2 regions of the Enterocloster citroniae genome follow, and region 1 is predicted to be linked to the other one. Evidence: a T-box and tRNA genes for the amino acid it is inferred to sense, from the RefSeq annotation. Region 1 holds a T-box; the other holds one or more tRNA genes.
What was found. A T-box is a leader RNA that pairs with one kind of tRNA and senses whether it is charged. The one in region 1 lies ahead of pheS (phenylalanine--tRNA ligase subunit alpha), so its partner is inferred to be a tRNA-Phe.
Positions count from the first base shown of each region.

Region 2: it has a tRNA-Phe gene. The T-box ahead of pheS (phenylalanine--tRNA ligase subunit alpha) is inferred to sense a tRNA for this amino acid. The anticodon was not compared.

Region 1 covers NZ_JBEPLZ010000003.1:261,592-276,737, reverse strand. The annotation lists gene ABID13_RS05270 (diguanylate cyclase domain-containing protein) at 1-3,814, opposite strand, end outside; gene ABID13_RS05265 (DUF3298 and DUF4163 domain-containing protein) at 3,982-4,629, shown strand; gene pheT (phenylalanine--tRNA ligase subunit beta) at 4,756-7,188, opposite strand; gene pheS (phenylalanine--tRNA ligase subunit alpha) at 7,268-8,287, opposite strand; T-box leader at 8,428-8,677, opposite strand; gene ABID13_RS05250 (DNA-3-methyladenine glycosylase family protein) at 8,837-9,742, shown strand; gene ABID13_RS05245 (hypothetical protein) at 9,805-10,392, opposite strand; gene ABID13_RS05240 (SDR family oxidoreductase) at 10,452-11,324, opposite strand; gene dnaJ (molecular chaperone DnaJ) at 11,548-12,696, opposite strand; gene dnaK (molecular chaperone DnaK) at 12,832-14,694, opposite strand; gene grpE (nucleotide exchange factor GrpE) at 14,743-15,146, opposite strand, start outside.
Region 2 covers NZ_JBEPLZ010000006.1:31,079-46,224, reverse strand. The annotation lists gene ABID13_RS09600 (N-acetylmuramoyl-L-alanine amidase) at 1-423, shown strand, start outside; gene glgX (glycogen debranching protein GlgX) at 773-2,806, shown strand; tRNA gene ABID13_RS09590 (tRNA-Gly) at 3,161-3,232, opposite strand; tRNA gene ABID13_RS09585 (tRNA-Gly) at 3,257-3,327, opposite strand; tRNA gene ABID13_RS09580 (tRNA-Phe) at 3,352-3,424, opposite strand; gene rpoN (RNA polymerase factor sigma-54) at 3,577-4,962, opposite strand; gene ABID13_RS09570 (MBOAT family O-acyltransferase) at 5,207-6,679, shown strand; gene ABID13_RS09565 (alginate O-acetyltransferase AlgX-related protein) at 6,694-7,827, shown strand; gene ABID13_RS09560 (aldo/keto reductase) at 7,880-9,061, shown strand; gene ABID13_RS09555 (YitT family protein) at 9,173-10,036, opposite strand; gene ABID13_RS09550 (ribonucleoside-diphosphate reductase subunit alpha) at 10,368-12,650, shown strand; gene ABID13_RS09545 (ribonucleotide-diphosphate reductase subunit beta) at 12,706-13,749, shown strand; gene ABID13_RS09540 (M20 family metallopeptidase) at 13,792-15,135, shown strand; gene ABID13_RS09535 (sigma-54-dependent transcriptional regulator) at 15,140-15,146, opposite strand, start outside.

The DNA.
Region 1 (15,146 bases):
TCTTGTTGGTCATCTGGATCAGCTGTCTTAGAAATTCCCTGCCCCGGTCCGTCTTCTGACAGGACTGCACAAACCCGCAGTCCAGCTTGATCACGTCACAGGGGATATCCGCCATCATATTCATGATGGAGTAACCGGAACCAAAATCATCAATGGACGTGGTGAACCCGCTGTCCCTCAGCACCTTCATCACATGATAGGTCCGCTCCGTATCCTCCAAAAAGGCAGTCTCTGTCAGTTCAAACTCCAGATACCTGTGGTCGATCCCGTATTTCTTTGTTCCCTCCAGGATCTCCTCCAGGATTCCCTTTACACAGATATCCACACTGGAAAGGTTCAGGGAAATGCAGACCGGACTTCCGCCCTCATCCTGCCACTCCCTCAGCTTCCTGCACACCTGTATAAAAAGGCAGTAATCCACCTGGGAGATAAAACCGTTTTTTTCAAACAGAGGGATGAATGTACCCGGCCCCATGATCCGCCCGTCTTCCCGCTGCCATCTCACAAGGGCCTCCGCCCCAACAAGAGTATAATCCACAAGGGAAAACTTGGGCTGAAGATAGACTTTAAATTCCTCATGCTTCAGGGCATACTCCATCCTGTTGATGATCTCATTTTCGCGGAAACTGCTGTCAAAGGGACCATCGTTAAACACCACCTCAGTGGATTTCATAATGTAGTCCACGGACTTTCTGGCAATGGCAGCCCGGTCAATGGCTGTCTCGATCTCCCGGCATTCATCTTCGATAAAATAAATGCCGGAGCGTATCATGATATTGATCTTGGCAAAGATCCCGTTCTGTATCCTGCAGAATTCCTCGTTAAGGTGCCGGACCATCCGCACAAACCCATCCCGTTCCATCCTGCAGATACCAAAGGTCAGGAACTGGTCCGCGCTGACCCTGGTGTAGAAATTTTCCTCCCGCCCATTCTGGATCAGCATGTCGGCAAACATACGCAGGATATTATCCCCCTGGGTATATCCCACCTCCTCATTGATGAATTTGAATCCTTTGATATCGCTGGATATGATCACATAGCTTTCTTTCCTGTCATCCAGCACCTTTTGACAGTCTTCCTTGAACCGGTCATAGTTCATAAGACCTGTGAGGATGTCCCTGTTCTTGTAGTATTCGGCCTCCCGCCTGGCCTCCTTCAGGCGCAGGGATGACTTGGCGTTGATCCCCACCACGCGGGCGATCTCAGATATGGCTCCCCGCTCCGCCACAGGCCAGTCCCGTTCCTCCTCCGTATTGACCAGCACCAGCATACCTGTGTATTGGTTGTCTATGGTTACGCTTGCAAACAGCATGGTCTTTGCCTTTGCCCTGTCCATGAGCCGCAGCAGTCCGGTATTGTAATGCTTCAGGCCGCTTCTTTTTAAAACCGCGATTCCATCGCTGTCATAGAGATTATAACTGAGATAAAACTCTTCCTTGCGGAAACTGTCCGATGGGTCAAATAACATGGCGGTCCTGTCATCCACCCATTGGTAAGCCAGCCCCTGCTCATTTTCCCCATTCATATAGAGGACAATGCGGTTCAGGCAAAACCGGTTGCCCATGAATCCCATGAGGATGTGCAGCGCCTCCTCAAAGGAGGAGGTCTTTTCAAACACCTCCAGGGCAACCGTTGTGCTGGTCTTGTCCTGCAGGCTGCTCTGCTCCCTGCGCTTCTCATCATTGGAACGCTTCAGCCGTTCATAGGTAAACTCCTCATCCCTCTTGTCCTCAACAGACTCGTAAAACCGGATGCCGCCCTTGCCCTCTTTCTTTGCCTCGTGCATGGCCTGATCCGCCTTCACCATGACATCGTAGAATCCTTTTTCGTCTCTCGCAACCATCCGTATGCCAATGCTGCAGCTGACCTTCATAAGGCCGCCCTGGCTGTCCGCCAGAATGCATCCGATATCCCCGGATATGGAGGAAGCGATCCTGATCGCCTCCTCCTTGTCCGTGTTCTTGAGAAGCACCAGGAACTCATCCCCGCCAAAACGGCCGATCAGGTCCCCCTCCCTGCATGCCCGTTTCAGACAACTGGCAACATTCATCAGCACCACATTGCCAAACAGCTTTCCCCTGGCCTTGTTAATGTCCTGGAAATGGTCCATGTCCAAAAGCAATGCCGCCGGGGTGCCTTCCCTCGGTTCTGTTTTCAGATACTCCTCCATCCTCCGCTCAAACGCCCCGGCGGTAAGCAGGTTGGTAAGGCCGTCAATGTCCTCCTCCCCCTGTTCCCTGCAGCTGATCTGTTCCGTCACGCCGTCCAGCACGTTCTGAAGACTGGAAAGTTCCTGCTTCAGCACATTCTGGGCACGGTCCTTGAGAAGAAAGGTTCCCACGATCCGGGCCACGTAGGTGAGCGCCTCCACCTGTGCACCTGTCCACTGCCGGTTCTCCTTGCACTCGTCAAAGCCGATAAATCCAACCAGCTTTCCGTTGTCATAGATACCGCACTGGAGAATGGCCTTGATATCCTGGGAGGTGAGCACCCTTTTCTGCACAGGAGGGAGCACATCCACATCCATGCACAAAAAGACGCCGTTCTCATCAAAATTGTCCCGGTAACCGGGGGCATCCGTCTCATAGGACATATTCTGCAGGTTGTCGATCTGGGGGCTGATCCCCTGATTGCACCATTCAAAAGTATTGCTCATAAGCCGCCCGTCCGGGCTGTCCTCAAATATATAAACGCGGCTTACATTAAACTGAATTCCCACGATCTTAAGTATGGAGTCGATCGCTTCCCTGGTATTCCCTGATTCATACAGGGCCTTAAATACATAGTGGATGATCCTGTCCCCGCTGTAGATCCGCTCGTCCTCGGAATCAATCCTTGGGACCCGGGCGGAAAAGGACTCCCACCTGGCAGCATCCACGGAGGGCAGTGAGGACTGATAAAAGACACATTTCCCCTTCCCGCTTTTCTTTCCCGAATAAAGCGCAATGTCCGCCTTGGCAAAGAGCTGGTCAAATTCCGTTGCATGCTCCGGATACATGGCCACACCGATGCAGCATTTGAGGCGGAAGGATTCCGCCGCCGGGGCGGAGATGCCGGCCAGGCCTTCCATGATCCTGCCGCCATAGGCCATGACCTCCTCCTGTCCGCTGACCCCGATCAAAAACACCAGGAATTCATCGCCGCCGATCCGGCTCACCACATCACTTCTCCTCGAAACACCGCTGATGCACTTGGCCACTTCCGTCAGAACACTATCCCCAAAAAGATGCCCCTTTGTATCATTGATATCTTTAAAATTATCTATGTCTATGATCATCAGGGCCGCGGTGCCCTCTGTCCCAACAGCTTCCAGATACTGGGTTATCTGTTCTTTGGACGCCTCCCTGTTCAGCAGGCCGGTAAGGGAATCCCGCCTGGACTTTTCCCTGTAGGTATGGATCTGCTTCTTGTCCTCCGTGTCATCCAGCATAATGGTGTAAACCCATCTCTGTCCCTTCTCCCCCTCAATGATACGGCCTCTGCAGTCCACCCACCGGGTGCTTTTGTCCTTTCTCACAATGCGGAACTCTGTCTTAAGGATATCCTTTCCCTGGCACAACTGATTCCGTGATTCCATGATCGCATGCTCATAATCCTTGTCAAGGATCATCCCCTCCAGCGTCCCCCCTGTAAGGTCCTCAAACTCGGCCGTGTCCCTGCATCCAAAAAGATCCAGCATCGTCCGGTTTGCCATGTCCACTTTTCTCACTGCATCCATTGAGCATCGAAAAAAACCGGCCGGCATAAAGTCCATGAGAAAATGGGCTCCATATTCCGACCGTATTCCGCTTATCATTTGCTCATATTTACTCATATCCCTGATTCCTCCGCCAATGTCCGCCCCATGCATAATTTGATTATACTGAATATTCCAAAGTTTTACAAGCACAAAGGATGTTTGCCTGAAAGCCTTCCTCCGTTCCCCGGGACATTTCCCCCAAAACCCACATATAATAATGCAAACCTTACAGTGGAGCCCCCATGCAGACCATCATCCACCATTCCCTGGAACATACGTTTTACAGCCGCGATATACCGGTCTTAAAATATACCATTGAATTCCCCACCTTTCTCTCCACCTGCAGCCAGACCGCTGCGCAGACAGCCAACGCACATTACGCATCCGTTGCAAAGGAAAAGGAGCAGTACTGCCGCACCGTGCTCTACCCCCAGGCCGCAGAAGATGCCCGGTATATCGAGGACAACATCCCTCCCTTCCACACCTACGAGTTCAACATCGCCTACACGGTCCCCCTTAACTACGGCTGTATCACCAGTCTGTACTTTGACCAGTATACATTTATGGGCGGAGCCCACGGTTCCACTGTCCGCACCTCCGATACCTGGAATTTTTCAAATGGCAGGCAGATGCAGCTGGGAGAATTTTTCCAGTCGGATCCCCATTATGCTGATAACATACAAAACTATATCGAACAACGGATCACAGAACATCTGCGCACGGAACCAGGCGCCTTTTTTGAGGATTATGCCGCCCTTATAAGGAAAACATTTAAGGAGGAAAACTATTACCTGACAACGGACGGCCTGGTCCTGTACTTCCAGGAATACGACATCGCGCCCTATGCTGCCGGACGGCCGCAGTTCCTGCTGCCCTTTGGGCCCGGCTGACCGGCAACTCCGCCTCATTTTCAATCCGCCCCGGCTTGTCCGCGCCCCATAAACGGACTGCCGCGGACAGCATGCTCCCATGCGCCGCGGCAGTCCTTGCACCGTTTACCATACAAGTTGTACAGGCTAAGCTCTCAGTTCGATTCCAAGATCTCCCAGCCCATTGAGTATTTTATTCATGATCGCAGTTACTTCCTTATCCTCCAGGGTATGGTCCTTTGCCCTGAAGGTGATGGAATATGCCACGGACTTATGCCCGGACAGCACCTGGGCACCCTCATACACATCAAACAGCTTATAGCTTTCCAGGAATTTTCCTCCCCTCTGTTCGATCACATCCTCAATCTGTCCCACAAGGATATCCTTTGGAACCACCATGCTGATGTCGCGGGTTACGGCAGGGAATCTGGCAATTCCTGAATATTTCCTGTCAAATGTGGTGAACTCCATGATGGACGGCATGTCGATCACTGCAATATACGCCCTGTCCCCGATTTTGTAGTTGTCGGCCACATCCGGGTGGACCTCGCCTAAAAAGCCCACAACCCTTCCGTCATATACAATGTCGGCCTTTCTTCCCGGATGAAGGTAAGGATGGTCTCCATTTGGGTCGTAATGGGGTTTTTTATGCATTCCTGCCTTTTCAAAAAACTCCTCCACAACGCCCTTCATGGTAAAGAAATCCCCGTCCCCGTACATACCCAGGGTAAACTGCATGCGCTCATCAGGAAGCTCCGTAAGGGGAACTGCCTTTGGACGGTATACATTAGCCAGCTCGTACAGGCGCACGTCCTTGTTCCGGCGGTTATAGTTGGTTGACAGGGAGGTGAGCATTCCGTTCAGGGAACTGGTGCGCATCACGCTGAAATCCTCTCCCAGGGGATTGGAAATGTTCACGGTCATGCGCAGACGGCTGTCTGCCGGTATCAGCATTTTGTCAAATACCCTGGGGCTTTCAAAGGAATAGGTCATTCCCTGTGAAAATCCGCAGAACTGGGCGATTTCCCTGGCTATCTCCTCAATGCGCAGCTTATAGGAAAGTTTTCCCGTGGTTGCCTCCCCTGATGGAAGGGTTGTTGGGATCTTGTCATAGCCGTAAAATCTGGCCACTTCCTCAGCCAGGTCCGCCATGCGCTCCAGGTCCTGACGCCAGGTAGGAGCGATCACCTCCCTTGTCTCAGGGTCATATTTTAATTCAATGGTTTTAAAATACCCCAGCATGGTCTCTTCCGGCAGATCGGTGCCCAGGAGCTTGTTGATCTTATCAGCGTTAAAAGGTATTCTCTTTTCCACCTTTTTAACCGGGTAAATGTCAATGATACCTCCCACAACCTCTCCTGCTCCCAGCTCCTCGATCAGCTGGCACGCGCGGTTTACAGCCTCCTCAGCCGTGTTGGGATCCAGTCCCTTTTCATACTTGCCTGATGCATCGGTGCGCAGTCCCACCTTTTTAGCGGAAAGGCGGATATTGGTGCCGTTAAAGCAGGCTGACTCAAATACCATGGTCTTTACATCATCCGTGATCTTGGAGTTCTCACCGCCCATGATACCGGCAATTCCCACTTCCTTTTCCCCGTCATTGATCATCAGGATGGTGGAGTCCAGCTTTCTCTCCTGACCGTCCAGGGTCTGGAACACATCTCCATCCTTTGCGCATTTTACAATGATCTCATGTCCTGCCAGCTGGTCGTAATCAAAGGCGTGCATGGGCTGTCCGTACTCTTCCATCACATAATTGGTTATATCCACAATGTTGTTGATGGGACGGATCCCGCTGGCTGCCAGACGGCGCTGCATCCACCTGGGAGAGGGGGCAAGCTTTATATTCTTTACCATCCTTGCGCAGTAACGCGGACAAAGCTGTGTATTCTCCACCCGCACTTTCAGATAGTCGTTGATATCCTCCCCATTGCCTGTGGCAGTGACCACCGGAGGGATGAAGGGCTTTCTGAAGGTTGCCGCCGCCTCCCGTGCGATCCCCTGCACGCTGTAGCAGTCCACACGGTTGGAGGTGATCTCATATTCAAACACCACATCCCGCATACCCAGAATCACCAGGGCGTCACTGCCCGGTTCGCTGTCCTTTGGAAGGATATAGATGCCGCTCTCCGGGGCGTCCGGGTACATCTCCCGCTCAGCTCCCAGCTCCTCCACGGAACACATCATACCCCAGGACTCCACGCCTCTTAACTTGCCCTTTTTGATCTTGATCCCTTCCTCGGGAAGGGGGCCTCCGTCATGGCCTCCCGCCACACGTCCTCCGTCCAAGACCACAGGCACCTTTTCCCCAACGGAATCCAGAGTGATATTGGGGGCTCCTGTGACGATCTGTACCGGCCCGGCCTGGCCCACATTGACCTGGCACACCACCAGCTTGTCGGCATCCGGGTGGCGCTCCACTGAGAGGATCTCTCCCACCACGATCTTCTCCAGGTTTTTATCCAGACAGGTAAAGCCCTCCACCTTTGTCCCTGTCAACGTCATGGCATCGGTGTACTCTTGAGCAGTCACATCCAGGTCCGGCACATATGCTTTAATCCATGATAATGCTGTATTCATATCGGTTCTCCTTTATTATTCACTAAACTCACGCTATACAGTCTATACAGTACTGGTCTTCTTGCCTCAACAGCCCTTATCAGAACTGCTTCAGGAAACGGATATCGTTCTCATACAGAAGGCGCATGTCGTCAATCTCATACTTAAGCAGAGCAATTCGCTCAAGGCCAACGCCAAAGGCAAAGCCGGAGTACTCATCCGGGTCGATATCACACATCTCCAGCACATGAGGGTGAACCATGCCGCAGCCCAGGATCTCGATCCAGCCGGAGCCCTTGCAGAACCGGCAGCCCTTGCCGCCGCACTTAAAGCAGGTCACATCCACCTCGGCGCTTGGCTCCGTGAACGGGAAATGATGGGGGCGGAATTTAACCTTTGTCTCAGGTCCGAACAGTTCCCTGGCAAACTCGGCCAGGGTTCCCTTTAAATCCGCAAAGGTAATATTCTTGTCAATGACCAGTCCCTCGATCTGATGAAAGGAAGGGGAATGGGTGGCATCCACCTCATCGGAGCGGAATACCCTGCCAGGCGCGATCATACGGATGGGCAGATGCCCCTTTTCCATGGTACGGACCTGTACCGGAGAAGTCTGGCTTCTCAGGAGAATGGTGTCATTTATATAAAATGTATCCTGCTCATCCCTGGCCGGGTGTCCCTTGGGGATGTTCAGTTTTTCAAAGTTATACCTGTCGTACTCCACCTCAGGTCCCTCTACCACTTCATATCCCATTCCCACAAAGATGCGCTCCACCTCTTCCAGGGCAATGGTATTGGGGTGGCTGTGCCCCACGCTGTTTTTGTTTGCAGGAAGGGTTACGTCAATGACTTCCTTTTTCAGCTGCTCCTCCCTGGCTTTTCTGGCCAGGACATTCTTTGTCTCCTCCAGCTTGCCCTCAATGACGGCTCTGGCATCGTTTACCATCTGTCCCACCTTTGGACGTTCCTCAGGTGCAACATCCTTCATGCTTTTTAAAAGGTTGGTCAGTTCTCCCTTTTTACCCAGATAAGACACACGGATGTCATTCAGTTTTTCCAGCGCATCGGAAGCTTCAATTTTTTTCAAGGCTTCTTCTTTGATTTTCTCTAACTGCTCTTTCATGGCTTCTCCTTTTTTGTTCTTTGTTCATACAACCGGCTTCTTCCCTTCCGCCGCAGTGCGGTCTTTGCGGAGCGCTTTTTGTATCACAGGGAATTCCAGTGGAATTCCCTGTGATACAAAAAAGTCCCGTCCCTTCATGAAGAAGGGACGGGACGATAAGCCCGCGGTACCACCCTGGTTCCTGCAAAGACCTGACGGTCCTGAATGCAGACACTCAAATGCACGTAACGTGTGCCAGCGTCACGGACTACGGGAATAGGATCATCCTTTCATCCATGCGGCTCCAGTGGGAATTTCAACTGTTTATCTGAACCCGGGCAGGCTTTCAGCCGGTGGCCGTCCCTCTCTGATGGAAGATAAATGTCTACTATACACTTTCACTGCCTTTTCATAACTTCTAAATCTAATGTACATTCTAGCCAGGTTGTCCGGAAATGTCAAGTGTTTTTTCATCCTTTGTGAGATGGCAGGAAATCTCATTTGACGAAATGCCTCTTTGCGTTTACACTATACCATATGGAAAAACTTGATTAGAAAGCGGGATGGATTATGACCAGTTGTGTGATACCCTGCCTTGACCTAAGGCAGATTGCTGAATCCGGACAGTGTTTCCGGATGACTCCCCTGGCGGCCGGGACCCTGACCGGACATGGGGACTGCGGTTACAGGATCATCAGCCGGGGAAGGGTTCTGAGGATCTGGCAAAGGGGATTGGAACTCTCCTTTGACTGCGGTGAGGAGGACATGGGGTTTTGGCTGACTTATTTTGATGTGGACACGGATTATCAGGCCGTCATTGACTCGGTGGCGCCGGAGGACTCCTATCTTGCGGCCGCGGCCGCGGCGGGAAGGGGGATACGGATCCTGCGCCAGGATCCCTGGGAAATGATCATCACCTTTGTTATCTCCCAGCAAAAGACGATCCCTAAGATCAGGGAGCTGGTGGAAGCGCTGAGCGCCGCCTACGGAAAGGCCCTTGAAGGGGATCCGGGCTGCGGGGACATGGAAACAGTACATGCCTTTCCTACGCCCCGGGAATTATCCAGGGCCACCCTGGAGGAGCTTCAGGCATTAAAGCTGGGATACCGTGCAAAATACATACACAGGCTGTGCCAGGACGCGGTTTCAGGCGCCTTAGACCTAAAAGGGCTGGCGCAGATGGGATATGAGGAGGCCATGGAGTACCTGACCGGATTTTACGGGATCGGGAAAAAGGTGGCCAACTGCGTCTGTCTGTTTGGACTCCACCATATCAGCGCATTTCCCGTGGATACCTGGATTGAAAAAATTCTCATGAGCCAGTATTATGACCAACGGAAATACCGCCGCACTCCCAAAGGCAGACTGTTGGATTGCATTGTAACGGATTGCTTTGGACAATACCAGGGGTGTGCCGGTGTAATGCAGCAGTATATCTTCTATTATGAACGCTTAAGGAGCAGCAAGCTTTCCTGACATCCAACTCTCCAGCCGGTGTCGGGAGAGCGTGCTGCTCCTCCTTTTTGCTTTAACACATATTACATCATTCCCAGTTCAAATATCTTCCATTTGCTCTTAAGTCCTGTCTCTTTTCCCACTGCAAAATCCCTGGTAAACTCACCGTCCCCCCACTGGGGCGCTCTTTCAAGAGCCTTGTCAGACCATTTCTGTGAAAAATGCACGCGCACCACCTGGTATTCCTTGTATCCGCAGCTCCGGGCTTTCTCATCATAGTACGTCTTCCGGTCCCCGTATTCCACGGTTGGCAGGGTCTCAAAGCTGTGTACGATATATTCCCTGATATAGCGGCCTTCCTCATAATCCTGACGGTTCTGTTCAAAATTAAGGCTGTCCGGCTGGTCCTGGGGAAACAGCCTTGGGCACATGTCAAACTGGGCCAGACCCATATATTTGAAATACCAGGCCGCCGCCAGCTGGGCTTCATCCGAGGGCATGTTTTCATACTTCACATGCCTTGGGAGGCCCTGGGTAACTGTATATTCCCGGACCAGGCGCTCTCCTCCCCTGGCCTTGTTGACAGCTGACACGCCCAACATAATGGCCATGCACACAATGGTGACCGCCAGTATCTTTACTGCCTGGGGGGAGAATTTCTGTTTGCTCATTGGTTTCCCGTCCTTTCATCTTGTGTCATTGCCGGTGTATAAAGATCCATGCCCAAGCGTCATCTGCCCCTATAATCGGACAGACAGGTCCTGATCCCGGCTGCCGTGTCCTCAAACCCGATCCCATGGCTGTTGACCCGGCTGATGTCAATGGTAAGATTGCGCGGCGAGGCAGCAAAGCGTTCCCTGTCCGGCTCTGCCCAGGCAGACACATCCTCCCTGCCTGTGAGGGCCTGTAAAAACAAAACTGCCGTGTCATAGGTATTCATGGTGTTTTCACTGCCGAAATTATAGATCCCACCCGGGAGCATCAGGGCCCGGGTCATGCTGCGCACCGCATTCCATACATAAGTAATGCCCCTGTAATCGTAAACCGGCAGCTTCATCCTGCGGTTCTCCTCAAGGGCGCTTACAAGATTTCCCAAAAGTCCGGTGCCGCCTGTCCGCTCCCTGACCGGATAATCATACATCCATGTAAGGCGCAGGGCCACTGCGTCACTCAGACAGGCAAACATGGCTTCCTCAGCCCGCTTTTTATCCCGTCCATACACGGTGCAGGGCCTCTGCACCCGCTCTTCCCTGTTGGGTTCCATGGAACAGGAGGCATTATAGATCTGGTCCGAACTCATAAATATCATCTTTGTATTGGACTGCCTGCAGGCCTTGGCCATGTTGGCGGTTCCCCTTACATTGATCTGCTCGGAAAGCTCCGGCTCCGCCTCACATATCCCTGTATCAGAGACACCTGCACAGTGGAGGACGTAATCCGGACGGATGGCATTTATAAAGGCGGTCACTGCCAGGGAATCACTGACTTCCAGTTCCCTGTGGGTTACCCCCAGTACGTCATACCCCTCCTGTTCTTTAAAATATTCAAAAAGCCGGGAGCCTAAAAAGCCGTTGACTCCGGTGATCAAAATTCGTTTTTCCATTATACTGCTCATACCTTTCTTCAGATATGTTAACATTATAGCCCAGGAAGCCCTTATATACTTTGCGATTCTCTTAATATTTTCCAGGACACTTTTTTAAAAAGGAAAAAGAATCAGCCCGCTAAAATAGCGCCGCAAAACATCAAACCAGCCGGAAACAAAGCATATGCCGCCGGTTAACCGCGGCATATAACTTTGTTTCCGGCTGATCCAAAACCCAAATTTACTTAAATATACCTTTTTTCTTGGGCTTTTCTTCCTCCGAAGGAGTGATTCCATTCATTGCATCATCAAACCGCCTTAAGGCTTCCTTCTGCGCCTGGTTCATACGCTCCGGCACCTGCACCACCAGGGTCACATAGTGATCTCCGCGGACATTGCGGCTGCGCAGGGAGGGAACGCCTTTTCCCTTAAGGCGCACCTTGGTATCGGTCTGTGTCCCCGGCCTCACCTCATATTCCACCTCTCCGTCCACGGTCTTGATGCGGATCGGGCCTCCCAGGGCCGCGCGGGCAAAGGAAATGGGTACAGTGGAATAAATGCTGGTGTCCTGACGCTTAAAGATCGGATGCTGGGAGACAACCGCCTCCACCAGAAGATCGCCGCGCTCTCCGCCATTGATGCCGGGTTCGCCTCGGCCTGCCTGGCGCACGCACTGGCCGTTGTCAATACCGGCCGGAATGGGCACTGCAAATTTCTTGCGCACGGTCTTATAGCCTGTGCCGTAGCAGTCCGGACATTTTTCCTTGATGATTTGGCCGGTCCCGTTACAGTCCGGGCAGGTCTGCACATTCTGCACCTGGCCGAAGAAGGACTGCTGGGTGTACATGATCTTACCTTTTCCGTTACACTTGGAACATGTCTGGGGAGAGGTGCCCGCCTTTGCCCCGGTTCCGTGGCAGCTGGCACATGTCTCCTTGAAATTGATCTCTATCTCTTTTTCGCAGCCAAAAACAGCTTCCTCAAAGGATATCCTGATGGAAGTCTTTATGTTAGCGCCCCGCATGGGCCCGCTTCTTGCCCTGGAAGAACGGCCTCCGCCAAAGATATCCCCGAAAATATCCCCAAAGATATCTCCCATATCCCCGTTAAAATCAAAGCCGCCGAAACCGCCAAAGCCGCCGGCGCCTCCGCCGCCCTGGTCAAACGCAGCATGGCCGAACTGGTCGTACTGCTGACGTTTCTGGGGGTCACTGAGAACGCTGTACGCCTCAGAAGCCTCCTTAAACTTAGCCTCTGCCTCCTTGTCGCCTGGATTGGCATCCGGATGGTATTTCTTGGCAAGTTTCCTGTATGCTTTTTTCAGTGCATCATCGTCCGCATCCTTGGGAACGCCCAGAACTTCATAGTAATCTCTCTTGCTCTCTGCCATGTTGTTTACCTCTTAATCTATTAAAACGCCCTGAAACCGCCTTGTTGCAAACCGCTTTCAACGCACTCTTTATCAGCCACAAAGGGGTTAGGAACCGTATGTCCGGCTCCTAATCCCCATTATAATTATCTTACATTATACTTCCTTAAAATCTGCATCCACTACATCATCGTTTGGTGCGGAGGACGCGCCTGCGCCGCCCATGTCAGGACCTGCACCGGCTGCTCCGGCTGCCTGGGCCTGCTCATAAACCTTTGCAAACAGCTTCTGTGCGCTGTTCATCAGCTTCTCTTTGCCTGACTTGATGTCCTCAACCTGGGCATCCGTCATCTCTTCCACGGGTGCGCGGTTGATGGCTTCCTTCAGGGAATTAAGGTCTGCTTCCACCTCTGCCTTGTCATTGGGAGAAATCTTGTCGCCAACTTCCTCCAGGGCCTTCTCGGTCTGGAACACCATGGAATCAGCATCATTTCTGGCGTCAATTGCCTCTTTGCGCTTCTTATCCTGTGCCTCGTACTCGGCAGCTTCCTTCACTGCCTTATCGATATCGTCATCGGACATGTTGGAGCCTGAGGTGATGGTTATGTGCTGCTCTTTTCCTGTTCCAAGGTCCTTAGCAGATACATTTACAATACCGTTGGCATCAATATCAAAGGTAACCTCGATCTGGGGGATTCCTCTTCTTGCAGGCGGGATCCCGTCCAGACGGAACTGTCCCAGCGTCTTATTATCCCTTGCAAACTGACGCTCACCCTGTACCACGTGGATATCCACAGCAGTCTGGTTGTCTGCAGCGGTTGAGAAGATCTGGCTCTTCTTTGTTGGGATGGTGGTATTGCGCTCGATTAGCCTGGTGGCAACGCCGCCCATGGTCTCGATGGACAGGGAAAGAGGTGTAACATCCAGAAGAAGGATATCTCCTGCACCGGCATCGCCTGCCAGCTTGCCGCCCTGGATCGCTGCACCAATGGCAACACACTCATCCGGGTTCAATGATTTGCTGGGTTCCTTGCCTGTAAGCTGTTTTACCTTTTCCTGAGCAGCGATCATACGGGTGGAGCCGCCTACCAGCAGCACCTTGCCAAGTTCGGAAGCCGTAATGCCCGCATCCTTTAAAGCATTCTGTACCGGGATGGCTGTGCGCTCAATAAGGTCATGTGTCAGTTCGTCAAATTTAGCTCTGGTCAGGTTCATATCCAGATGCTTTGGTCCCTCTGAGGTAGCTGTGATAAACGGAAGGTTGATGTTGGTGGTGGTAGCTGTTGACACTTCCTTCTTTGCCTTCTCAGCAGCTTCCTTCAGTCTCTGAAGGGCCATCTTATCCCCTGAAAGGTCAACGCCCTCCGCCTTCTTAAACTCAGCGATCATCCAGTTGGTGATCGCATTATCAAAGTCATCGCCGCCCAGACGGGTATCGCCGTTGGTGGAGAGAACCTCGATCACGCCATCGCCGATCTCGATGATGGAAACATCAAATGTACCGCCGCCCAGGTCGTATACCATGATCTTCTGCTCTTTTTCATTATCAAGGCCGTAAGCCAGCGCCGCGGCTGTGGGCTCGTTGATGATACGCTTTACATCCAGGCCGGCAATCTTGCCCGCATCCTTGGTGGCCTGGCGCTGTGCGTCATTAAAGTAAGCAGGAACAGTGATAACCGCCTCCGTCACGGTCTCACCCAGATAAGCTTCCGCGTCTGCTTTCAGCTTCTGCAGGATCATAGCGGAGATTTCCTGTGGCGTGTACTTCTTGCCGTCAATATCCACCCTGTAATCTGTTCCCATGTGGCGCTTAATGGAGGAGATGGTCTTATCCGCATTGGTAACTGCCTGACGCTTTGCCGGCTCACCGATCAGCCTCTCTCCTGTCTTAGTAAATGCAACCACTGACGGTGTGGTCCTTACTCCCTCTGCATTGGCAATAACAGTTGGTTTTCCGCCTTCCATAACAGCAACGCAGCTATTTGTTGTACCTAAGTCAATACCAATAATCTTGCTCATAGTTTTTTCCTCCTGATATTTTTATATGAATTTAGTTAATGGCCAATATTAGTTGGCTACCTTTACCATACTGTGCCTTACCACACTGTCCCTGTACAGATAACCCTTCTGCAATTCCTCAACCACCACATTCTCCCCAAGGTTTTCGTCATCCACATGCATGACCGCGTTGTGGAAATTGGGGTCAAACTCCTGGCCCGCGGCTTCGATCGCCTTAACGCCGGCTTCTTCCAATGTCTTCCGGAACTGCTTATATATCTTCTCCATACCCTCGGCAAGGGGGCTTCCCTTTTCTTCCTCCGGTATGGTAGCTAAACCTCGCTCAAAATTGTCGATCACGGGAAGCATCCGCTCAATGATGTCCCTGGCGCCCATCTCATACATGGTGGACTTTTCTTTCTCAGTTCTCTTACGGAAATTCTCAAACTCAGCCATCTGGCGCTTCACCCGGT
Region 2 (15,146 bases), on a different contig from region 1:
TCCGGCGACAGCCATAAGAAGATGGCGGATATGCGCAGGCGCTGCGAAGTGATTGATGAGGCAAATCCTGACCTGGTGGTGAGCATCCATCAGAACAGTTATCATGAGGAGTATGTGTCCGGCGGCCAGGTCTTTTACTATAAAACCTCAGAAAAAGGAAAATATCTGGCGGAACTTCTACAAAAAAGGTTTGATTATGTGCTGGGAGAAGCCAACAAACGATTGGCCAAGGCCAATGATAATTATTATCTTCTTCTTCACGTAAAGGCGCCCATTGTCATAGTGGAGTGCGGTTTCCTCAGCAACAGCAAGGAAGCGGCCCGCCTGGAAGAGGAGGATTACCAGGACAGGATGGCCTGGACCATCCACATGGGAATCCTTCAGTACCTGAACACGGTGGGGAACCAGACCGCCAAGCAGTAAGGCCAGCGCCAAAACGGAATAAGACAGGAAGCTGTTCGTCATATGAGAATCCCGGATTCTCATTTGACGAACATTTTTTATAGGCACAGCAGGGCCGTACACAGGGGGATGTAAATAAAAGCAATGCCTTGCTATTATGTGCCCAGCCACATATAATGAAAACAGGATGAGCGCAAAAGGACCAACGTGTTGGTAGGTTTAAAATGGAGGAGATATGGATCAGGATACGGGAAGCAAGATAAGTGGAAGTAAGATAACCGGAAGTAAGGTAACAGAAGAAGAGACATGCCTGTGCCCGGATGTAAAGGAGTCACTGGTAGGTGCGGAAGGAGCCATCCATCTGGTTCCCATGAACCATGTGGGCGGATATGATGTACGGCCGGGCTTTTATGATATTTACGGAGCCACGGCAATTCCCGGGGGTGTGAATTTTACCATCCATTCCCACGCTGCCACCGGGGTGGAGCTTTTGTTATTCAGGCGGACCGAGGATGAGCCGTATGCCGTGCTGCCATTTCCGGAGCATTACAGAATCGGCAATGTCTACTCCATGATCGTATTCAAGCTGGACATTGGGGAGTTTGAGTACGCTTATCGGGTGGCTGGACCCTGGGAGCCGGAAAAGGGGCTGATCTTTGACCCATCCAAATACCTGCTGGACCCATATGCAAAAGCAGTAACCGGACAGAGCCTTTGGGGTCAGCCTTCAACTCTGGGCCAGCGTTACAAGGCCCGGGTGGTAAAGGATGACTTTGACTGGGGTGATAACCCCCAGCCGCTGATCCCCATGCAGGATCTGATCATATACGAGCTTCATGTGAGGGGGTATACAAAGCATGGGTCATCAGGCGTAAGATTTCCGGGTACATTTGAGGGGCTTAAGGAGAAAATCCCCTATCTGGTGGAATTGGGGGTCAATGCAGTGGAGCTGATGCCCATATTTGAGTTTGATGAAATGTTGGATTACAGGGAGATTAATGGGGAAAAATTGTACAATTACTGGGGATACAATACGGTCAGCTTCTTTTCACCCAATACCAGCTATACTGCCAGCAAGGAGTATAACCGGGAGGGAAATGAACTGAAGCGTCTGATCCACCTGCTTAATACCCATGGAATCGAGGTGTATCTGGACGTGGTGTTTAACCATACCGCGGAGGGAAATGAGAACGGACCTTATTTTTCATTTAAGGGGTTTGACAATAACATTTATTATATGCTTACACCGGAAGGGTTTTATTATAATTTCAGCGGGTGCGGCAACACTCTCAACTGCAACCATCCCATTGTACAACAGCTGATCGTCAGCTGCCTGCGCTATTGGGTAACAGCCTACCGGGTGGATGGATTCCGATTTGACCTGGCTTCCATTCTGGGACGCAATGAGGACGGCTCGCCCATGGATAAGCCTCCCCTTCTCCAACAGCTGGCCTTTGACCCCATACTGGGAAATGTCAAGCTGATAGCTGAGGCATGGGATGCAGGCGGCCTGTATCAGGTGGGAAATTTTCCTTCCTGGAACCGGTGGGCGGAGTGGAACGGGCGTTATAGGGATGACATGCGGCGGTATCTGAAGGGGGACGAGGGGATGGCCCAGGCAGCGGCCCTGCGCATAGCCGGATCCGGTGATATATATGAACCCTCTGTCCGGGAGAATGCTTCCGTCAATTTTATTACCTGCCATGACGGGTTCACACTGTACGATCTATATTCCTATAATGAAAAGCACAATGAGAGCAACGGATGGGACAACACGGATGGAAGCAATGACAATCACAGCTGGAACTGCGGGACGGAAGGGGAGACCAAGAATGAGGCGGTAAATGCCCTGCGCCGGCGGATGATACGCAATGCCTGCGCGGTCCTGATGTGCAGCAGGGGGATACCCATGTTTCTGGCAGGAGATGAATTTGGAAATACCCAGTTTGGCAACAACAATCCTTACTGCCATGACGATGAGGTGTCCTGGCTGGATTGGAGCCTGCTGGATAAGAACTGGGACATATTCCGGTTTTTCCAGTTTATGATTCATTTCAGGAAGGAGCATCCGGTTCTGCGGTCCAATATAAGCGATGGGTTTGGCGGGCTTCCCGATATCAGTTTTCACGGTACAAGTCCATGGATTAAGGAGTTTTCCAGCTATGACAGATATATTGGTGTGATGATGGCGGGACAGATTGAGGGGAAGGCGCCGGAGGCTGTCTATATCGCCAGCAATGCGTATTGGGAACAGCTGGATGTGGTGCTTCCTGAGCTTCCGGAGAGCATGGCGTGGTCACTGGAGGTCAGTACCTGGGAGAATGACAGCAGGGAAGGAAAGCCTGTGGAAAGCTCTTTTGTGATACCTCCCAGGACCGTGATGGTATTTTGCGGGAAAATATAAGAAAAACTCCACATAAAACTTGATGGGGGAAGAATAAATGGTTGAAAAAAGCGGCTTTACCAGAGATAATCCTTAAGACAAAGAACGCCCCGGTTTGCGGCATATTTGGTCCCGGTTCAGTCAGCGTAGACCACTACGCTGACTGAACCGGGGCCCGCTACGCTGGCTGCACCGGGACCAAAATTTCCCGTAAAGTGTGACGCACATCTGGCGAATAGTATCTGACGAACAGCATTTTACAAACACGTTCTAGTACTTTTCTGTCCGGGGGTATGAAGCCGGTTTCATAGGGGTTATACTGTACATAAAAAACAGCGGACCCTCTCTTCAAAGGCTTCCGCTGTAAATAAAAAAAGCGCGAGACGGGATTCGAACCCGCGACCCTCGCCTTGGCAAGGCGATACTCCACCACTGAGCCACTCGCGCATTATAACAGATATTTGATTAAAAAGCAGGTGATGGGAATCGAACCCACGTATCTAGCTTGGAAGGCTAGTGTTCTACCATTGAACTACACCTGCAATCTGCTGAATGCTTCTCAGCAGTGCCCAGAGCCGGAATCGAACCAGCGACACGAGGATTTTCAGTCCTCTGCTCTACCAACTGAGCTATCTGGGCATCGGTCTGCATAAAAACGCTGTAATTGCGTTGTTTCATCATGCCGACAACGCTAATATTTTACCTAGTTTTTGCTCAGTTGTCAAGAGATTTTTGAATTATTTTTATGAGTATTGAACGATTATTCAATTAATATTTTTTTCAGTCCTAATTTACACGTATTCCTTCCTGCCGCTGGCATCTGCAATTTCTTCCTCTTCCCGGTATTTTGCAACGGTCCTGCGTGAGATGGTAATGCCGCGCTCGCCCAGCTTTTCCCCCAGCAGGCGGTCACTGTAGGGCTTTTTTTTGTCCTCGGCATCTATGATCTCCCGAAGGGCCCGTTTGATATCCGCGGCAGTAACTGCCTGGGAGGACTGGGAGCCGGAAGCATTTTCCTGGACCGAAACCTGGCGGGAGAAGAAAAAGTTCATGGGATACACGCCCCAGGAACACTGTAGGTACTTTTTGCTTACAGCCCGGCTGACGGTGGACTCGTGGATATCCAGCTCCTGGGCAATGTCTGCCAGCTTCAGGGGAGCCAGGTGGGAGGGGCCGTAGGTGAAAAATCCTTCCTGGTGTTCCAGCAGGGCTTTGGACACCTGCATCAGGGTCTTGCCTCTCTGGGCCACGCACTGTTTCACCCATTCCGCCTGACGGATCTTGTTGCTCAGGTATTCCTTCAGCTCCGGGGAATCGGGGTTGCGGTTCATCTGACTGTAGTAACTGTTAACTTCTATATTAGGATACATGGATTCATTGAGAAGGATATCAAAGTGTTCCTTAAACTTTACAATGGTCACGTCCGGTATGATATACCTGAGTTTTTCCCTGCTGCTAAAGGAGACCCCGGGCTTGGGATTCAGGGATTTGATGATCTGGCAGTATCCGGCTGCCTCAGCAGGGGACAGGCGCAGTTTGCGTGCAATGGCGGGAATCTGGTTTTTTGCCACCATTTCCAGACAGTTATCAATAATGGCGGCCAGAATGGGAGTGAGCATCTCCCTTCGCTCCAGCTGAAGAGTAAGACACTCTTCCAGGTTCCTGGCGCACACCCCTGCGGGATCCAGTTCCTGTAAGGAGTACAGAAGCTTTTCTACCAGTGCGGCATCGGCCTTAAAATATGCGGCGATATCATCCGTGCTTTCGCTGAGATATCCTTTGTTATCCAGGGATTCCAGCATAAACTTTATGATCTCGGTCTCCTGTTGGGAAAAATCCTCTGTGACCAGCTGTGACCAGAGGTAATCCTGGAGTGTCTCACCGTCATCCGTGTTGATATTCCAGTTGCTCTTGAAATCGTAGTCATCATCATTATTCTGTCTCTGATAAAGATAGTAGTTTTCCTCATTGAAGGAGTTAAGCCACTGCTGTTCCTCGATGGACTCCCTCTGCTGGGTTTCGGCAGGAGGTTCCACAATATCGATTACGGGATTTTCCAGTGCCAGATCATTAATATATGTATTCAGCTCCTGGGATGTCATCTGAAGAATTTCTGCCGACTGTATCATACGCTGAGACAGTGCCTGAGTCTGTTTCACCTGCAGTTTTAAATCCATAGTACTTCCTTCTTTCATCATCAGTCCAATGTTTTTTTGCCCATACAATTATAACACAGAAGGCCGGCAAGTACAATCAGGGACTTGGACGGATTCCCCATTTGATTTCTTGCTTTTGATTCCCTGCTTAACGTCTCGGTCTTGTGGGAAAGGGGGTGGGCGTGGTATAATGTCCACTGAGGGTAGGCAATGAGCAGTGAGATAGAATATACTCCCAAAACCAATCCAGGAGGACCCGTTTCATATGCTGTTTAGCTCCATGATATTTTTATGGCTGTTTCTGCCGTTTGTCCTGATCGTAAATCTGATACTTCCCCACAGGATCAGTAACTGGTTCCTCATGGCAGCCAGTTTTATTTTCTATGCCTGGGGGGAGCAGGAATACATATGGCTGCTGCTGGTGTCGCTGCTGGTGAATTTTTACGGCGCCCATATCCTGGGATGCGTTGGCAGTCCCGCTCAGTCCCTGGGCTGCTTATCCCAGAGCCATGTATCCCAGCGCCATGTATTCCAGAACATCCGCCCGTTCTTTTTTGCCCTGCTCCTTGCAGTTAACCTGGGGTTCTTGGGATATTTCAAATATTTTGACTTTTTTACAGGGCTTTTGGGAAGGCTGGCAGGCCGTGAACTCATGGCGCCCAGGAACCTGCTGCTGCCCATCGGCATATCTTTTTACACATTCCAAATGATATCCTATATCGTTGATGTATACAGGGGCGACATTGAGCCGGAGAAAAAACTGTCCCATTTGGCGCTTTACATTTCTTTTTTTCCGAAAATGATCCAGGGCCCCATTGTGCGGTATCGGGGTTTTGGCGCATGCATAGAGACGCGTCATGTCACGCCGGAGACATTTGCCTACGGCGCCAGACGCTTTATCTACGGGCTGGCTAAAAAGCTGATCCTTGCCAATCAGTTCGGCAGTATCGTGGACAAGGTGTTGTCGAGCCCCATGGAGCAGATCAGCGGCGGTCTGGGCTGGTATATAGGGGTTCTCTACACCCTGCAGATTTATTATGATTTTTCAGGCTATTCAGATATGGCTGTGGGCATAGGGAAAATGCTGGGCTTTTATATTCCGGAAAATTTCAATTATCCATACCTTGCAAGGAATGTGGGGGAGTTCTGGCGCCGGTGGCACATTTCCCTGTCCTCCTGGTTTAAGGACTATCTCTATATACCCCTGGGAGGAAGCCGAAGGGGAAGGGCACGCACCTGTGTGAACCTGATGGCAGTGTTTCTCTGTACGGGATTCTGGCATGGGGCCGGCCTGTCCTTTCTTGCATGGGGGATCTATTATGGATGCCTGCAGATATTGGAACGCCTGTTTTTAAAAAAGTTCCTGGACCGGTTTCCGGGATTCTTTTCTTCTGTGATAAGCTATATTTATATGTTCTTTGTCACTGTGGTTGGATGGACCATGTTCCGTGCGGATTCTCTGACCAGGGGCATGACCCTTTTGCGTCAGATGTTTTTCTTAAAGCCCGGGATATATGACCTGTCCATGTTTGTCACCCATAAGACAACGGTATGTATGATGGTCGGTTTTCTGATCTGCGGCCCGGTGCAGAAAATGCTGCCCGGACTGGCCCGGCATATGCTGGATGAAGACAGCGTTTCCCTGACGGAAAGCATGGGGCTTATCCTGCTGTTTGCCTATAGTATGGCCGTGGCTGTGGGAAGTACATATAATCCGTTTATATACTTCAGATTCTAGGAAGGGGGCGCCGGATGAATAAACGTACAAAAGCATACATATTTGCAGCCATGTTCATGGGGATGATGGTGCTGCCCCGGCTTTTGTTCATTCCCCTGAAGGACTATGTTGACACGGAGAATTATGAAAACAGGGTCTACCAGGAAAAGCCTGTTCTTAGGGTCCGTGGAATAAAGACGTATCCGGGGTTGTATGACGCCTATTTTAATGACCACCTGGCTTTTAAGAATCCGCTGGTGGCATTTGTAAAGCTGGCGGATATCCGCGTATTCGGGGAGGTATCCTCAGATGCCGTACTGATGGGACAGGACGATTGGATGTTCTATAAGCTTAAGAACGAGAATGAGGACAGCCTGGCTGATTATCAGGGAACAAACCGGTATCCGGAAGAGAAGCTGGAGTGTTTTGCCCGGCTTTTGGAACAGGCGGACCATCATCTTGCCTCCAGGGACATAAAACTTATATTGTATATTGTGCCAAACAAAGAGCAGGTGTATAGTGAGTATATGCCTTCCAGCATAAAGGTTGTAAATGAGGAGTCCAAGGCGGACAGGCTGTTTGAATATCTGCGGGATCATACGGATGCGGACGTGTACTATCCTCTGGAGGAGTTTAAGAGGGCAAAGGATGACTGGTGTCAGATATACCGCAAGTATGATACTCATTGGAATGATATGGGGGCATTTCTGGCATCCCAGATGGTGATCAGAGATATTGACAATGAGAAATTCGGCCCTGAGTCCTATATGGAGTACCCCATTGAGAACAAGGGATCCTTTAGCGGGGATCTGGCCGTTATGCTGAACCTGCAGAACTATTATGATGACGATCCGTTTCTGAAGGTGGGAGGATACCGGGACGATATAACCATTTCCATGGATTATGAAAATGAAAGGGGCACCGTGACCCACTATTCATCAGATGTTCAGGATGACACCAGGAAAATATTGATCTGCCGTGATTCCTTCGGCGTCCATATGGCAGAATATTTTGCAAAGAATTACCCGGATGTGACCTTGCTGGATTACCGCACCGAGGATTGCGGGGCGGCAGTGATGGACCGGAAACCGGATGTGGTGGTGATAGAGGCCGCGGAACGGTATACGGATTATATGTTTGGGCTGCTGGACCAGCTGGCCGGTATATAGTGGGATCAGAGCAAAGAATGTGCATTGTGTTAAAAAAAGGAGGATTTTAACGATGAGATACAGGACAATGAGATTTGATAACGGAGAGGACAGGGTATCATTTCTGGGATTCGGATGTATGCGTTTTCCGAAGACAGAGGATGGGAGGATCGATGAGGCGCAGGCCGCGAAGATGCTGGACACTGCCATAAAAGCAGGAGTGAATTACATCGATACCGCATATCCCTACCATGACGGAGCCAGTGAGCCGTTTGTGGGCCGCGTGCTGTCAGGATATCCCAGGGATCAATTCTTTTTGGCCACCAAGCTGCCTGTGTGGAAAGCAGATTCAGCCCAGGACGCCCAGGAGTTATTCGAGGAACAGCTGAACCGTCTCCAGGTGAAATATGTGGATTATTACCTTCTCCATGCCCTGAACAGGGAGCGGTGGGACAAGCTGGTCCGCTCCGATATCATTCCGTGGGCAGAGCAGTTAAAGAGGGAAGGGAAGATCCGCCATCTGGGATTTTCATTCCATGATGATTATGAAATGTTCCGGGAAATCATTACCTACAAACAGTGGGATTTCTGTCAGATCCAGTACAATTATATGGACAGGGATGTCCAGGCCGGGGACAGGGGCTATGCGCTGGCGGAGAAGATGGGGGTCCCCATGATCGTTATGGAGCCGGTTAAGGGAGGCACCCTTGCGAATCTTCCGAAAGAGGCGGAGGACGTGTTCCGGGCAGCAGACCCGGATGCCACCTGCGCATCATGGGCCCTGCGCTGGGTGGGGAGCCGTCCCAATGTTAAAGTCATCCTGAGCGGCATGTCATCCCCGGAACAGGTGGAGGACAATTTAAGGTCATTCAGTCCCTTTGTGCCTTTGGATGAAGAGGAAGAACAGGTGGTGAGCCAGGCTGCCCAGGCGATCCGAAGCCGGATCAAGAACAGCTGTACGGCTTGCCGTTACTGCATGCCCTGCCCTGCGGGGGTGGATATTCCCGGAAATTTTGCCATTTGGAATGAAGGAAGCATGTATGACATTGAAGAAAAGGCAAGAAAAGCATTCAGAGAAAAGCAGGAAGCAGGCGCAGGCGCTGAAGCGTGCATTAAGTGCGGAAAGTGCGAGTCGGTCTGTCCCCAGGGGATCCATATAAGGAAAGATCTGGAAACGCTGGCCGGGGAGCTTGGGATGGACCGGGTGAAGGAGGAAGCGCCAAAGGAAGTAGATCCCTGTCTTAAGATCAGGTGATGCGGAAACAATCGAAAATAGAACATAATAAGAAACGGAGCCGCTGCAGCAACAGGCTCCGTTTTGTCAATCCGCTGTAAGCGGATCAGTGATTCTATTGTTGCCGGCCTTTTAATTAGCCAGGAATCCTTTCCCGATAATTTCGCTGGAATTGGAGATCAGCATAAAGGCGGTTGGTTCAATGCCGCGTATATAATTTCGCAGCTTCAGGGCCTGGCTTCTCTTCATGGTGGTCATGATAACTGTCTTTTCGTTGTGGGAAAATGCTCCTTGGGCGTGGTAGACCGTGGCGCTTCTGTGAAGGGTGTTGATGATATAGTCACAGATCGGCTCCGGGTTGTCACAGATAATGTTAAAGCATTTGCACAGGTTCAGGTTCTGGATCACATCATCAATGACAAGGGACTTGGCAGCGAGTCCAATGGTAGAGAACAGTCCTGTCTCCGGTCCGAACACAAAGAATGAGGATGCCACTGCTGCCACATCCACCAGCATCAGGACCGTGCCTATGTTCAGGCTGGTATGCTTTTTTAAGATCATGGCTATGATATCCGTACCTCCGCTGGACGCCCCCAGGTTAAAGAGAATGGCAGTGCCCACTGCGGGGAGGAAGATAGCAAACATAAGCTCCAGCAGAGGTTCGTCAGTCAGAGGCCGCGCCAGCGGGCAGACACGTTCCAGGAGGGATAAGGTAAAGGACATAAGCATGCTTGCGTAAACGGTCTTAATGCCGAATCCTTTTCCCAAAAACATAAATCCAAGCAGCAGTAAAAGCGTATTCACAATGGATGTGAAATCGCCGGCAGACCACCTGGTAACCTCGCTGACCACAGTGGAAAAACCGGTCACTCCTCCAAAGGCAAAATGATTGGGAAACTTAAAAAAGTAAATGCCCACCACCATGATCCAGATACTCAAAGTTATGACACCATACTCGGCGGCTGTGCGCCGGAATGGATTTTTTATTTCTTTCATAATCCCTGCTTTCCGGTTGGAAAGCTTACCCCCTTTGCAGCTCGGGGCTGCATTGTTATTATCATTTCAATGTTACATTTCAACCATATAATAATCGCAAAATGTTACAAGTGCAATCACCTTTTTTGCTGAAACAAGTACAATGCAGGGGCTGTGGAAAGACGTTGAAAATTGAGGGAAATAAAAAATGGTAAATAAAGACAAAACACAGTATTTTGGGTATTTATGTAAAAATACGGCTTGTAACCACAAGATATATGGTTTATAATGGGTTTCGTGACCGTAAGGTCAGTACTGCGCTGCATGTATGGAAGGAGATAAAAATAACATCATGAATGATAGGGATATAGAGACAGGATTGGGGAAATTGGAAGGATGGGGAGACAAAGGCGCCGGTCTGGAGAGATGCCTGAGGGAAATACAGAGGGATTTCCCAAAAGAGGGGGAAGAGGACCGGTATGCTTTGGAGCATCTGTTTGAGCGGTACCGCGCATTTGAAAAAACGGATATGACGTTCCCGGAGCGGATGGATGCCCTGATCCGGTCCGCGGCCGAGCTTACCTCCAAGGAGAATCCCAGATGGGAATTTGTGGCGGCCAGGCTTAAATACTGCCAGTTTTCCATGGAGCTGCAGGACCGCCTGGATGACCTGGGGATCACCTGCCTGTATGAAAAGCTGCAATATCTCACAGAACAGGGGCTTTACGGGGATTACATCCTGGAGCATTATGGAAAGCAGGAGATTGAGCAGGCGGAAGGGTATTTGTGTGAGGACAGGAATCACCTGTTCACATACGCGGGCCTGGACCTGCTTTTAAAACGCTATGTGATCCAGGACCACAGCCGTCACGCCCTGGAGACACCCCAGGAAATGTATCTGGGCATTGCGCTCCATCTGGCCATGAAGGAGGACAGGAACGGGCGCATGGAATGGGTGCGCCGGTTTTACGATATGCTGAGCCTGATGCAGGTCACCATGGCCACGCCAACCCTTTCCAATGCAAGAAAACCATATCACCAGCTGTCCAGCTGCTTTATAGACACAGTGCCCGACAGTTTGGAAGGTATTTACAGAAGTGTGGACAACTTTGCCCAGGTGAGCAAGTTCGGTGGCGGCATGGGCCTGTATTTTGGAAAGGTCAGGGCAACGGGAAGCAGCATACGCGGATTTAAGGGCGCGGCAGGGGGAGTGATCCGCTGGATCAAGCTTGTCAATGATACGGCTGTGGCCGTTGACCAGCTGGGGATGCGCCAGGGCGCCGCGGCAGTGTACCTGGATGTGTGGCATAAGGATCTGCCGGAGTTTCTTCAGCTCCGCACCAATAACGGAGACGACAGGATGAAGGCCCACGACATTTTCCCGGGAGTCTGCTATCCGGATCTGTTCTGGAAAATGGCAAAAGAGAGCCTGGACCAGGACTGGTATCTGATGTGTCCCCATGAGATCAAGGCGGCAAAAGGGTATTGCCTGGAGGATTCCTATGGCGCGGAGTGGGAAGAACGGTACTGGGATTGCGTGAAGGACCGGCGCATTTCCAAGCGGACCGTGCTTTTAAAAGATGTGGTAAGGATGATCCTCAAGTCTGCGGTGGAGACAGGGACTCCCTTTGCTTTTAACAGGGACCTGGTAAACGGCGCAAACCCCAACAGCCATAAGGGAATGATCTATTGCTCCAATCTTTGCACTGAGATTGCCCAGAATATGGAGGCCATTGAAACAGTATCCACGGAAATCGTGGACCAGGACGGGGATACGGTGATCGTGAACACTACCAGGGCCGGAGAATTTGTGGTTTGTAATCTGGCCAGTCTTTGTCTGGGGAACATTGATGTCACAAGGGGCCGGGAGGTGGAGGAGATCGTATCCTGCGCGGTCAGGGCGCTGGACAATGTTATAGACCTGAATTTTTATCCCCTTCCCTATGCCAAGGTGACAAACAGGCGGTACAGAAGTATTGGTCTGGGAGTCAGCGGCTACCATCACATGCTGGCAAAGCATGGTATCAGGTGGGAGAGCGAGGAGCATATCGTATTTGCGGACCAGGTGTTTGAACGAATCAATTACGCCGCCGTCAAAGCAAGCAGCGCTATTGGTGCGGAGAAGGGAAGCTATGCATATTTTCAGGGAAGTGAGTGGCAGACAGGGGAATATTTTGAAAAACGGGGATATGTAAGCGGCAGGTGGCGGGAACTGGCCCGCACCGTGGCCGAACAGGGAATGCGCAACGCCTACCTAATGGCAGTGGCGCCCACCAGCAGCACCAGCATACTCTCAGGCACCACCGCAGGTCTGGACCCGGTGATGAAGCGCTTTTATCTGGAGGAAAAGAAGAACTCCATCATGCCAAGGGTTGCTCCGGAACTGACCATGGGCACGTTCTGGCTGTATAAGAGTGCTTATACCATTGACCAGACCTATACGGTGAGGGCGGCCGGCGCACGCCAGCGCCATATTGACCAGGCGCAGAGCGTGAACCTGTATATTACCAATGAATACACCATGCGTCAGCTTTTAAACCTCTATATTCTGGCATGGGAGCAGGGGGTGAAGACCCTTTATTATGTGCGCAGCCGGTCTCTGGAGGTGGAGGAGTGCGAAAGCTGCTCAAGCTGATTTCAAGGCTGTTAAACGCAGTTTGCAGAGCATGCCAAGGAAGGAAAGGACAGATATGACAGTACTAAAAACAAAACCCCTGTTTAATCCCCAGGGAGACACGGACAAGAACAGCCGAAGGATGATCGGGGGAAATACCACCAATCTCAACGACTTTAATAATATGAAATATACCTGGGCCAGCAGCTGGTACAGACAGGCTATGAATAATTTCTGGATACCGGAGGAGATCAATCTGAGCACGGATGTAAAGGACTATCAGATGCTCTCCGGGCCGGAACGGGATGCATTTGACAAAATACTCAGTTTCCTGGTGTTCCTGGACTCCATTCAGACAGCCAACCTTCCCTGCATCGGCCAGTACATAACGGCCAATGAGGTGAATCTGTGCCTGACCATACAGGGATTCCAGGAAGCGGTCCACAGCCAGAGCTACAGTTATATGCTGGACAGCATCTGCAGTCCTGTGGAGAGGGACCGCATCCTTTACCAGTGGAAGGAGGACAGCCATCTGCTGCAAAGGAATACATTTATCGGAGACCTGTACAACGAATTCCAGGAAAAGAAGGATGATGTGACGCTTCTTCGGGTCATGATGGCTAATTACATTTTGGAGGGCATATACTTTTACAGCGGGTTCATGTTCTTTTATAATCTGGGGCGCAACGGGAAAATGCCGGGAAGCGTCCAGGAGATCCGCTATATCAACAGGGACGAGAACACCCATCTGTGGCTGTTCCGCAACATGATCACAGAACTGAAAAAGGAAGAACCCGGTCTTTTTACCCGGGAGAATGTGAGCATGATGGAGGAAATGCTGCGGGAAGGGGTGAGACAGGAGATCCAGTGGGGATGTTATGTGATCGGTGATGAGGTGCCGGGGCTGACAAAGGATATGGTCACTTCCTATATCCGCTACCTTGGCAACCTGCGCTGGACCAGTCTTGGATTTGAGCCCCTGTACCCCGGATCTGAAAAGGAGCCGGAGTCCATGGCATGGGTCAATCAGTATTCCAATGCCAACATGGTGAAGACGGATTTTTTTGAGGCAAAGAGCACGGCCTATGCAAAGAGCGCGGCGATCATTGATGATCTATAGGAAGCATGTGCTGTAATATAGGATGGATGGAGGAAATGACAGATGGAAGCAGAAGAGTTGGAAGAAGAACGGGAAGGGAAAGAACAGAAAGGGAAAGAACAGAAAGGGAAAGAACAGAAAGGGAAAGAACAGAAAGGGAAAGAACAGAAAGGGAAAGAACAGAAAGGGAAAGAACAGGAAACAGGCAGGCAGAAGTTAAACCGGGAAGCCTGGGAGCTTACCAGGCAGCTGGTGGAGATAGACAGTTCCGATCCCGGAGCCTATGAAGGCGCCATTGAAAAATGGATTTTCCGGTGGCTTGAGCAGAGGATCGGGGAGTATGCCGGGGACCTGGCGGACCAGATCAGGCTGGAGGAATCTGAGGTGCTTCCCGGACGGTTTAATATAATGGCCCGCATACCGGGCAGGGAACCGGGCCCGGGTCTGATCTACATATGCCATATGGATACGGTGATGCTGGGAGATGGGTGGAATGCGGATACACCGGCCCTGGGAGCGGTGGTGAAGGAAAGACGTCTTTACGGCAGGGGGGCCTGCGATATGAAATCCGGCCTGGCCTGCGCCCTGACTGCATTTTCACAGGCAGTCAGACTTGGAGGAGAGACCGGACAGCTTCCAAAGCGTTCCTTTGCCTTTATAGGGACTGTGGATGAGGAGGATTTTATGCGCGGGGTGGAGACCGCCATCAGGGAAGGCTGGGTACACAGGGATGACTGGATCCTGGACACGGAGCCAACGGATGGGCAGATCCAGGTGGCCCACAAGGGCCGGACCTGGTTTGAACTTACCATGGACGGGATCACGGCCCATGCCAGCAATCCATGGAAGGGAGCGGATGCCATCGCGGCCATGGCCGAGGCGGTGAGCTTTATACGCAAGTCCATAGCGGGCTGTCCGTCCCATGCAGACCTTGGAAACTCTACCGTGACCTTTGGCCAGATAACCGGAGGATACCGTCCCTATGTGGTGCCGGATTCCTGTAAGGTGTGGATCGATATGAGGCTGGTGCCGCCCACGGATACCCGGGCGGCAGAAGCGATTATAAAACAGGCCATAGACCTGGCGCAAAAGGAGGTTCCCGGAGTAAAGGGGCATTATATCATAACAGGGGACCGGCCCTACGTGGAAAAGGATAATGGATCTCTGCTCCTGGAATTGCTGAAAAAAACATGCGATCAAGTCACAGGCAAAGATACGGTGATTGGTTCTTTTAATGGTTATACGGACACGGCAGTGATCGCCGGCACCCTGGGCAGCCATAACTGCATGTCCTATGGGCCTGGAAGCCTGGAACTGGCCCACAAGCCCAATGAGTTCGTGCCGTATGAGGATGTGTGCAGGTGCCGGGAGGTGCTGTGGCATCTGGCTGAAAACGCGGTGTTTTAGCAGATCATGAC